Regions from separate parts of the Streptomyces sp. AHU1 genome, predicted to be linked through region 2. Evidence: riboswitches for the same ligand, from Rfam matches in the RefSeq annotation. Region 2 holds a riboswitch; the other holds the start of a gene.
The links. Region 2 has a riboswitch for cyclic di-AMP ahead of ACICHK_RS33185 (peptidoglycan DD-metalloendopeptidase family protein). Riboswitches for the same ligand answer to the same signal wherever they lie in the genome.
Positions count from the first base shown of each region.

Region 1: linked by a shared signal. The riboswitch ahead of ACICHK_RS29455 (M23 family metallopeptidase) and the one ahead of ACICHK_RS33185 (peptidoglycan DD-metalloendopeptidase family protein) in region 2 are both predicted to bind cyclic di-AMP.

Region 1 covers NZ_CP174283.1:6,618,832-6,623,586, reverse strand. Annotated here, with positions in the region: gene ACICHK_RS29460 (GntR family transcriptional regulator) at 1-690, opposite strand, end outside; gene ACICHK_RS29455 (M23 family metallopeptidase) at 887-1,657, opposite strand; cyclic di-AMP (ydaO/yuaA leader) riboswitch at 1,670-1,829, opposite strand; gene ACICHK_RS29450 (M16 family metallopeptidase) at 2,045-3,433, opposite strand; gene ACICHK_RS29445 (M16 family metallopeptidase) at 3,430-4,755, opposite strand, start outside.
Region 2 covers NZ_CP174283.1:7,487,588-7,492,342, forward strand. Annotated here, with positions in the region: gene ACICHK_RS33170 (helix-turn-helix domain-containing protein) at 1-343, shown strand, start outside; gene ACICHK_RS33175 (DUF6126 family protein) at 367-483, shown strand; gene ACICHK_RS33180 (tyrosine-protein phosphatase) at 522-1,319, opposite strand; cyclic di-AMP (ydaO/yuaA leader) riboswitch at 1,960-2,117, shown strand; gene ACICHK_RS33185 (peptidoglycan DD-metalloendopeptidase family protein) at 2,122-3,045, shown strand; gene ACICHK_RS33190 (SGNH/GDSL hydrolase family protein) at 3,316-4,101, shown strand; gene ACICHK_RS33195 (TetR/AcrR family transcriptional regulator) at 4,211-4,755, opposite strand, start outside.

The DNA.
Region 1 (4,755 bases), 870 kb from region 2:
ATGACACGGGCCCGTCATGTTTACGGGATGTTGCGAACTTCTCACACCGTCCGGCCGGTCGCCGCCGGGAAATCGGAGCCGGTGCGCGGCCGTCGCGCGCTCGGTGTGCAGGGCCGTGATCGCGCGGGCCCGCTCGCTGTCGCCGCGGGCGACCGCGTCCACGATGCCCCCGTGCTCCGCCCAGGACTCCGCGGGGTCGGCCGGCGCCTCCACCGAGTACATCCAGGCGATCTTGCGGCGCAGCTGGGCGAGCGTGGAGGTCAGCGCGGGACTTCCCGACGCCTGCGCCAGCGTCTCGTGGAACCAGCCGCCCAGCGAGCGCAGATCCTCGCTGTTCCCTTTCCTGGAACGCTCCTGCCCGAGCCTGACCAGGCCTCGCAGCACCTTGAGGTGGGCCTCCGTACGCCGCTGCGCGGCCCTCGCGGCACCCAGCGGTTCCAGCAGCATGCGCATCTCCAGGAGGTCCGCGGCCTCCTGTTCGGTGGGCTCCGCGACGCACGCGCCCGCGTGCCGTCGGGTGACCACGAAGCCTTCGGCCTCCAGGGTGCGCAGGGCCTCGCGGACGGGGACGCGGGAGACGCCGTAGCGCCGCGCGAGCAGTTCCTCGGTGAGTCGGCCGCCGCGTCCGTAGACACCCGCGACGATGTCGTCACGGATCGCCGTGCACACCGAGTGCGCCGGAATACGCATGACCGACCTCCGCTTTAATCCCCGCGAAACGTCATCGATTGACGCTTGTTCAGTGACTCTATTGCAGGAAGCCGGAATTTCCGATGGCGGGCCCGAATCCATGGATATTTTTTGGACAGACGACCTCCGGAAACGACGATGCCCCGGCTCGGTGAGCCGGGGCATCGAAAGCGGCGGAGAAGCCGCGAAGCGGTCGTCAGACGTTGACGCCGTGCGAGCGCAGGTACGCGACCGGGTTGATGTCCGAGCCGTACTCCGCGGTCGTACGGGCCTCGAAGTGGAGGTGCGGTCCCGTGGTGTTGCCGGTGTCACCGGAGAGGCCGATCTGCTGTCCCGGAGTGACCGTCTGGCCCACGGACACACCGATGGACGACAGGTGGCCGTACATGGTGTACGTGCCGTCGTGCATCTTGATCACCACTTGATTGCCGTAGGCGCCGCCGTCTCCGGCCGTGACGATCGTGCCCGCGCCGACGGCGTGGACCGGGGTTCCGGTCGCGGCGTGGAAGTCGACGCCGGTGTGGCTGCCGGACGACCAGAGGGCGCTGCTGGCCTGGTAGCCGGTGGAGACGTACGAACCGGTGATCGGCATGACGAAGGTGTTCAGGCGCTTGCGCTCGGCCTCGCGGGCGGCGCGCTCCTTGGCCTCACGGAGCTTCACGGCCTGCTCCGCCGCCTGCTTGCGCGCGGTCTGCTCGGCCTGCTTGCGGGCGGCGGCCTCGTCGGCGGCGAGCTGCTGCGCGAAGGCCTGGGCGTCGATCTGGTCGGCGACCGTGTCGCCGACGGTGACGGCCTGGGTCAGCCCCGTCTGCGTCTGCTCGACGGAAGCCTCGGCGGCGAGCGCGGGGGCGGCCAGGGTTCCGACCACACCGGTGGTGGTGAGCGCCGCGACCCCGACGGCGGTCGTGGTCGTGCTGTGCACGCGGCTCGGACGACGGTGCTTGCCGGTGCCACAGGAGAACGCCATGTAGAGGCTGGTCCTTTCCTTCCCTCTCGCCTACCGGGTTAGCTGACGGGTTCGGAGCAGGAAGGTCTCCTACGGACCCCCTCGGGGAGAGGGCGTCCGATTCACCCCAGGGACTGCGTGTGGGTCCCCGGCTCCCCTGGCTCGCGCCATGGGGACTCGGCGATGACTGTCCGGTGCCGCGGGCGCGGCGCACTGCCTGACGAACAGCCGGAACGACGCTATGCGGGGCGTCGTTCGAACAACAAACGGATCACGATTTTTGTAACGCATCCCACAGGGCAGAAGGGCAACCGCCGTACGAATGTGGACATCTCGCGAGGGGCGTACGGGAAAAGGAGGGCCCTGACGGCTCTTCAGCCGTCAGGGCCCTCCTGGGTCGCACGGGTTCTACTCGGCCGCCACCACGGTGACTTCACCGATTCCGAGGGCCCTGACCGGCTCCGCGATCTGCGCCGCGTCACCCACCAGGACGGTCACCAGACGGTCCGTCGGGAAGGCGCTCACGGCCGCCGCGGTCGCCTCCACGGTGCCGGTGGCGGCCAGTTGCCGGTAGAGCGTCGCCTGGTAGTCGTCCGGCAGGTGCTGCTCGACCTGGTCCGCGAGGGTGCTCGCGACGGCCGCCGCCGTCTCGAACTTGAGGGGCGCGACACCCACCAGGTTCTGCACGGCGACGTCGCGCTCCGCGTCGGTCAGTCCCTCGGCCGCGAGGGTGCGCAGCACCTTCCACAGGTCGTCGAGCGCCGGACCGGTGTTGGGGGTGTCGACCGAGCCGCTGATGGCGAGCATCGCGGCTCCCGTGCCGTCCGGCGCGGAGCGCAGGACCTGGCCGAAGGCCCGTACGCCGTAGGTGTAGCCCTTCTCCTCGCGCAGGACGCGGTCGAGGCGCGAGGTGAGGGTGCCGCCCAGGCAGTACGTGCCGAGGACCTGGGCGGGCCACACGCGGTCGTGCCGGTCGGCGCCGACACGGCCGATGAGCAGCTGCGTCTGGACGGCGCCGGGACGGTCGACGATGATCACGCGGCCGGTGTCGTCGGCGCTCACCGGCGGCACGGGAAGGGGCTCGGCGGACGAGCCGGTCCAGGATCCGAGCGTGTCGGCGAGCAGCTCGTCGAGATCGACACCGGTCAGGTCGCCGACGACGACGGCGGTGGCCGTGGCGGGACGCACGTGCTTCTCGTAGAAGGCACGGACGCCCGCCGCGTCGATGTTCCGGACGGTCTCCTCCGTGCCCTGGCGCGGGCGCGCCATGCGCGCGCTGGCCGGGAACAGTTCCTTGGAGAGTTCCTTGGCGGCACGGCGGGCCGGGTTGGCCGTCTCGTGCGGGATCTCGTCCAGCCGGTTGGTCACCAGCCGCTCGACCTCGCTGTCCGCGAACGCGGGGGCCCGCAGGGCGTCGGCGAGCAGGCCGAGTGCCTTGGCCAGGCGCGAGACGGGCACTTCGAGGGACAGGCGTACGCCGGGGTGGTCGGCGTGCGCGTCGAGCGTGGCGCCGCAGCGCTCCAGCTCGGCGGCGAAGTCCTCGGCGGAGTGCTTGTCGGTGCCCTCGGAGAAGGCGCGCGCCATGATCGTGGCGATGCCGTCCAGGCCCGCGGGCTCGGCGTCCAGCGGCGCGGCGAGGATCACCTCGACGGCGACGACCTGCTGGCCGGGGCGGTGGCAGCGCAGCACGGTCAGGCCGTTGTCCAGGGTGCCGCGCTCGGGGGCGGGGAACGCCCACGGCTTGGGCTGTCCGGCCTGGGGCTGCGGGTGGAAGTCCATGGTGGCGAGCTCGGTCACTTCGCCGCCTCCTCGTCGGTCTCGTCGGCGGAGTCAGCCGCGTCGGCGGCTTCGGCGGCGGTCGGCTCGTAGACGAGCACCGCCCGGTTGTCGGGACGCAGGCGGGCCCGGGCGGCCTCCCGGACCTCCTCCGCGGTGACGTCGAGGACGCGCTGCACGGCGGTCAGGGCGAGCTGCGGGTCACCGAACAGGACGGCGTAGCGGCACAGTTCGTCGGCACGGCCCGCGACCGTGCCGAGCCGGTCCAGCCATTCGCGCTCCAACTGGGCCTGGGCGCGCTCCATCTCCTCGGCCGTGGGGCCCTCCTCGGCGAACCGGGCGAGCTCCTCGTCGACGGCGGCCTCGATGACCGGGACCTCTACGTCGCCGGACGTCTTCACGTCCAGCCACCCCAGGGAGGGCGCCCCCGCGAGCCGCAGCAGACCGAATCCGGCCGCGACGGCGGTACGGTCACGGCGCACGAGCCGGTTGTAGAGCCGGGAGGACTCGCCGCCGCCGAGGACGGTCAGCGCCAGGTCGGCCGCGTCACACGCGCGCGTGCCGTCCTCCGGGAGCCGGTAGGCGGCCATCAGGGCACGCGCCGGGACGTCCTCCTCGACGACCTCGCGCACCTGCTCACCGATGATGTCGGGCAGCGAGCCGTCCCGCGGGGCGGGCTTGCCGTCGTGCCCGGGGATGGAACCGAAGTACTTCTCGACCCAGGCGAGCGTCTGCTCCGGGTCGATGTCGCCGACGACCGACAGGACCGCGTTGTTGGGCGCGTAGTTGGTGCGGAAGAACGCGCGGGCGTCCTCCAGGGTGGCCGCGTCCAGATCCGCCATCGACCCGATCGGGGTGTGGTGGTACGGGTGGCCCTCGGGGTACGCGAGCGCGGTGAGCTTCTCGAACGCGGTTCCGTACGGAACGTTGTCGTAGCGCTGCCGGCGCTCGTTCTTCACCACGTCGCGCTGGTTCTCCATGGACTCGTCGTCCAGCGCCTCGAGCAGCGATCCCATGCGGTCGGCCTCCAGCCAGAGGGCGAGCTCCAGCTGGTGGGCGGGCATGGTCTCGAAGTAGTTGGTGCGCTCGAAGCTCGTCGTGCCGTTGAGCGAGCCGCCGGCGCCCTGGACGAGTTCGAAGTGGCCGTTGCCGTGGACCTGCTTGGAACCCTGGAACATCAGGTGCTCGAAAAGGTGGGCGAGTCCGGTCCGGCCCTTGACCTCGTGGCGCGAGCCGACGTCGTACCAGAGGCAGACCGCGGCGACCGGGGTCAGATGGTCCTCGGAGAGCACCACGCGCAGGCCGTTGGCCAGGCGGTGCTCGGTCGCTGTCAGACCGCCGGA
Region 2 (4,755 bases):
GGGCGGCTGGACCTACTGGCAGGCGGGCTCCGCGGGCCGCGGGATGCAGGCGCTGCGCGTGCGCGTCCCGTACGGGTCGCAGGGCGACATCGTGCGTGTCCATCCGGGCGAGGAGTGGCTGTACGTCCTCCAGGGGCGGCTCAGCCTGCGCCTCGGGGACACCGCGCACGTCCTCGCGCCCGGGGACAGCGCCCATTTCGACTCGCTGACCCCGCACCGCATCGCCGCCGCCGAGCGCGGCGGAGCCGAGCTCCTCTTCGTGCACACCCTGTTGCAGAGCCCCGTCGCCGCGCTGTGCCTCGGCACGGCGACGGGCCACCCCACCCCGGGAGAGACGTCATGACCGAACCCACGCCCCGCCGGTCCATGGAGGACAGGTTCCCGCGCGCCCTGTGGGTGCGGCTGATCATCTACGTCGCCGTCGGCCACCTCTTCGCGGCCTTCATCTACCTGCTCTTCACGCTGGGCGCGCAGAACCAGTAGGGGCCCGGCCCGGCGGGGGCCCGGCCCCGGCGCGCGGCTCAGTCCAGGAGCCGCGCGCGCAGGCGCTCCCGCAGCTCCGGCGTCAGCCCCAGCCCCTGCTCCAGATAGGCCTCGACGCCGCCCCAGGTGGCCTCGATCGTCTCGAACGCGGCCGTCAGGTACTCGGCGCGCGCGTCGAACAGCGGGCTGAGCAGTTCCATCACCTCGGGGGAGTAGGCGCCGGCCGAGGAACCGTTGCGGTGCACCTTGTAACGGCGGTGCGTGGCGTTCGACTCCAGGTAGTCGGCCACGATCGCCTCGCGCTCGACGCCGAGGGCGAGCAGGGTGACCGCGATGGACAGCCCGGCGCGGTCCTTGCCCGCCGCGCAGTGCATCAGCGCGGGCACGCTGTCGTCGGCCAGGGCGTGCAGCACCTGGGAGTGCTCGGCCGTGCGCTCCTTGATGATCGTGCGGTAGGAGTTGATCATCCGGTTCGCGGCCTTGCCGTCGCCGAGGATCCCGCGGAGCTGGTCGATCTCGCCGTCGCGGACCATCTTCCAGAACTCGCTGCCGTCCGCCGGGTCGCTCAGCGGGAGGTTCACGTTCCGCACGCCCGGCAGTTCGACGTCCGGGCCCTCCAGCTTCTGGTCCGCGGCATTGCGGAAGTCGAAGATCGTGTGGAGTCCCAGGGAGGCGAGGAACGCGGCGTCCTCCTCCGTGGCGTGCGCGAGGTGACCGCTGCGGAACAGGTGCCCGTAGCGCACCCGCCGGCCGTCCGTGGTGGGCAGTCCGCCCACGTCGCGGAAGTTGCGCACTCCGCCGAGCTCGGGCTCGGTCGACGGGATCTGCTGCGTCACGGGGTTCCTCCCATTCGGCCTCCGGCGTCGCCGGAACGGACTCGGCGCCGCTCGTCGGCGGTTGTGCCGGCTCGCGCTCTCGACGATACGACATGGGTTCCTCGGGCAATGAGTTGTCCACAGGCGCCGGCTCGCGGTCGGGACGCACCCGGTGACGCCGTCCCGGAGGCTCACGCGATCGAATTCACGTTCGATTTAAAGGGGGCTCCGATCGCGGGACCGGATCGAGCGGGTGGTGCGGGCGAATCTCCCTGAAGTGGGGCATTTAGAGCACCGTTTCGAGTGCCTCTCTGCCTGGAGAGTCGAATGCGTCGGTTATCCGCTCGCGTCGCATCTGGTCGTTCTGTCCGAATAGGCACCTTCATTACAACTGGCCCTGGAATAAGGGCCGCTGGGATGAGTCGCGTGAGGAGCGTCATATTCGTGACGATGCGTTGCCGCCCTCGCTTCTCAACGCACCATTTTTTCCAGACGGATTGGGAGGCCCGGAAGATCGTCGTTCCACGGAGGGTGACGGTGATCTCGGCATGGATCAAGAAAGACGAGCGCACAGAAACCGCCCATAGTTGTCGACGCGCTCTCATGTCGCCTACGTTCTGCCTCAATCCGGACGGACGCCCAATCCTGCCGCCGCCCGGAGTCCGCACACTCACCCGTACACGGCAGGAGCGGGGGACCCACAGGTTCCGTGCCTGGTCCGGTTCCCGGAACAGGCTTGGGGTACAGCCGCGCAGCGACGCGGCCGGGCATCTCCAGCCCGCACCCGACAGCTCACCCCGCAGGCGCCGGAGAGGAATCCGCCATGCCCGCGAAGGGTAAGCATCGCCGTCCCAAGTCCCCTCGTTTCAGCCGCTCGATCGCCGTGGCCGGAACCGGTGGCGCCGCACTCGCGCTGCCCCTGATGGGAGCCACGGGCGCCCACGCCGCGACCCAGGCCACCGCCGTCGCGCACCACGTCGAGAAGGCCCCGGCCGCCGCCCCCGCCGAGAAGGCGGCTCCGGCCACCACGACGAAGACGTACGCGGTGAGGTCCGGCGACTACCTCTCGAAGATCGCCGACGAGCAGAACGTCAGCGGCGGCTGGAAGAAGATCTACTCCGACAACCGCTCCGCCATCGGCGGCGACCCGTCGCTGATCCACCCCGGTCTGAAGCTGTCGCTCGGCGGGAAGGCCCACGCGGCCGCCCACTCGGCCACGCACACGTCCGCCAAGGCGGCCACTTCGGCGAAGCCCGCCCAGGAGGCCACTCCGGCGAAGCCCGCCCAGGAGACCCCGGCCGCAGGCGCAACCGCCTCCGCTTCCGCCGACAGCTCCTCCGGCTACACCCTGCCGGTCGGCGGCAGCTCCGTCGGCACCGGCTACAAGGTGGCGGGCAGCATGTGGTCCAGCGGCTACCACACGGGCGTGGACTTCGTGATCCCGACCGGCACCACGATCAAGTCCATCGCCGCGGGCACCGTCGTCTCCGCGGGCTGGGGCGGCGCCTACGGCAACCAGGTCGTCATCCAGCACGCCGACGGCAAGTACTCCCAGTACGCCCACATGTCGTCGCTGTCCGTCTCCGCCGGGCAGACCGTGACCGAGGGGCAGCAGATAGGCCTCTCCGGCGCGACCGGCAACGTGACCGGACCGCACCTGCACTTCGAGATCCGCACCACGCCGGACTACGGTTCCGACGTCGACCCGGTCGCGTACCTGCGCTCGCACGGTGTCGCGGTGGGCTGACCCCCCGTCTCCTGCTCCTGACGGCAGGAAAATGTCCGAAGGCCGGACCCCACGATCCCCGGGGTCCGGCCTTCGGTGGTCCCGCGGCACGGGCTTCCGGGTGATCGCTGCCTCAACATCCCTGATGCGAGCCTTATTCCGGAGTTGACCAACGCTTGGCGAGTGGCTTATCTCACCGTCAGTCAACCCTTCCCTACGGTCGCGTAGCTCACATCGAAAGGTGAATCATGGCTCGACGTGGCAGACGATTCGAAGAGTGACAACAGATCAGTGATCGGGTCGTACGTGGCGGTGGGGGACAGCTTCACCGAGGGCGTCGGCGACCCTGGGCCCGACGGGGCGTTCGTCGGCTGGGCCGACCGGTTCGCCGTACTTCTCGCGGACCGCAGGCCCGAAGGCGACTTCGACTACACCAATCTCGCGGTGCGCGGCAAACTGCTCGACCAGATCGTCGAGACCCAGCTCCAGCGGGCCAAGGAACTCGGCCCGGACCTGGTCTCGTTCTGCGCCGGCGGCAACGACATCATCCGCCCCGGCACCGACCCCGACGAGGTCGCGGAGCGCTTCGAGCGCGCGGTCGCCGACCTCACCTCCGCCGTCGGCACCGTCATGGTGACCACCGGCTTCGACACCCGTGGCGTCCCCGTGCTCAAGCACCTGCGCGGCAAGATCGCCACCTACAACGGACACGTGCGGGCCATCGCGGACCGCTACGGCTGTCCCGTCCTCGACCTCTGGTCGCTGAAGACGGTCCAGGACCGGCGGGCCTGGGACGGCGACCGGCTGCACCTCTCGCCCGAGGGGCACACCCGGGTGGCGCTCCGCGCCGGACAGGTGCTCGGCCTCGAGGTCCCCGCCGATCCGGACCAGCCCTGGCCGCCCCTCCCGCCGCGCGGCACGCTGGAGGTGCGCCGCGACAACATCCAGTGGGCGCGCGAATACCTGGTCCCGTGGATCGGACGCCGGCTGCGCGGCGAGTCCTCGGGCGATCACATCTCGGCCAAGGGCGCCCTCTCACCGGACGACATCAAGCTGCGCATCGAGGCTGTCGCCTGATCCGGGCGACGTCGTCCCGAGGGTCTGCGCGACCGGAGCGGGCGAGGACGACGAGTGCGGGGCCGAAGACCTCGGCCCCGCACTCGCGCGTCTGCGGGCCGTGTCCGGCCTAGCGCACCGCCGCCATCAACGCCTCGCGCTCCAGGCCCAGTTCGCGGGCGAGGGCCTCGTCCACCCATTCCTGGGTCCGCGCCCGTGAGACCGCTCCGGAGTACGCCGTCATCTGGACGGCCAGTCCGTCCAGCAGCGCCGTGAGCCTGAGGACCGCGCCCGCCGGGTCCGGGCAGCGGAACTCGTCGGCGGCCACCCCCTCCGCGATCACCTCGGTCATCGCGGCCTTCCACTGCCGGTCGAGATCGCGGGTGACCTCGCGCAGCGCGGGCTCGCGCAGGGCGACCGCCCAGCCCTCGATCCACAGGCGCCAGCCCTTCGCCTGCCCCGTCGGGGCGTACCAGCGCACGGCGGCCCGAAGGCGTCGCAGCGCCGTCGTACGGCGGCCGAGCAGCTTGCGCAGATGGGCGAGGTCGTCCTCGGCGGCGTGGGTGAACGCGGCGGCGACCAGCTTCTCCTTCGTCGAGAAGTGGTACAGCACCAGCGCGTTGCTCACGCCGAGCGCCGAGGCCACGTCGGCGATCCGTACCGCCGCCACGCCCC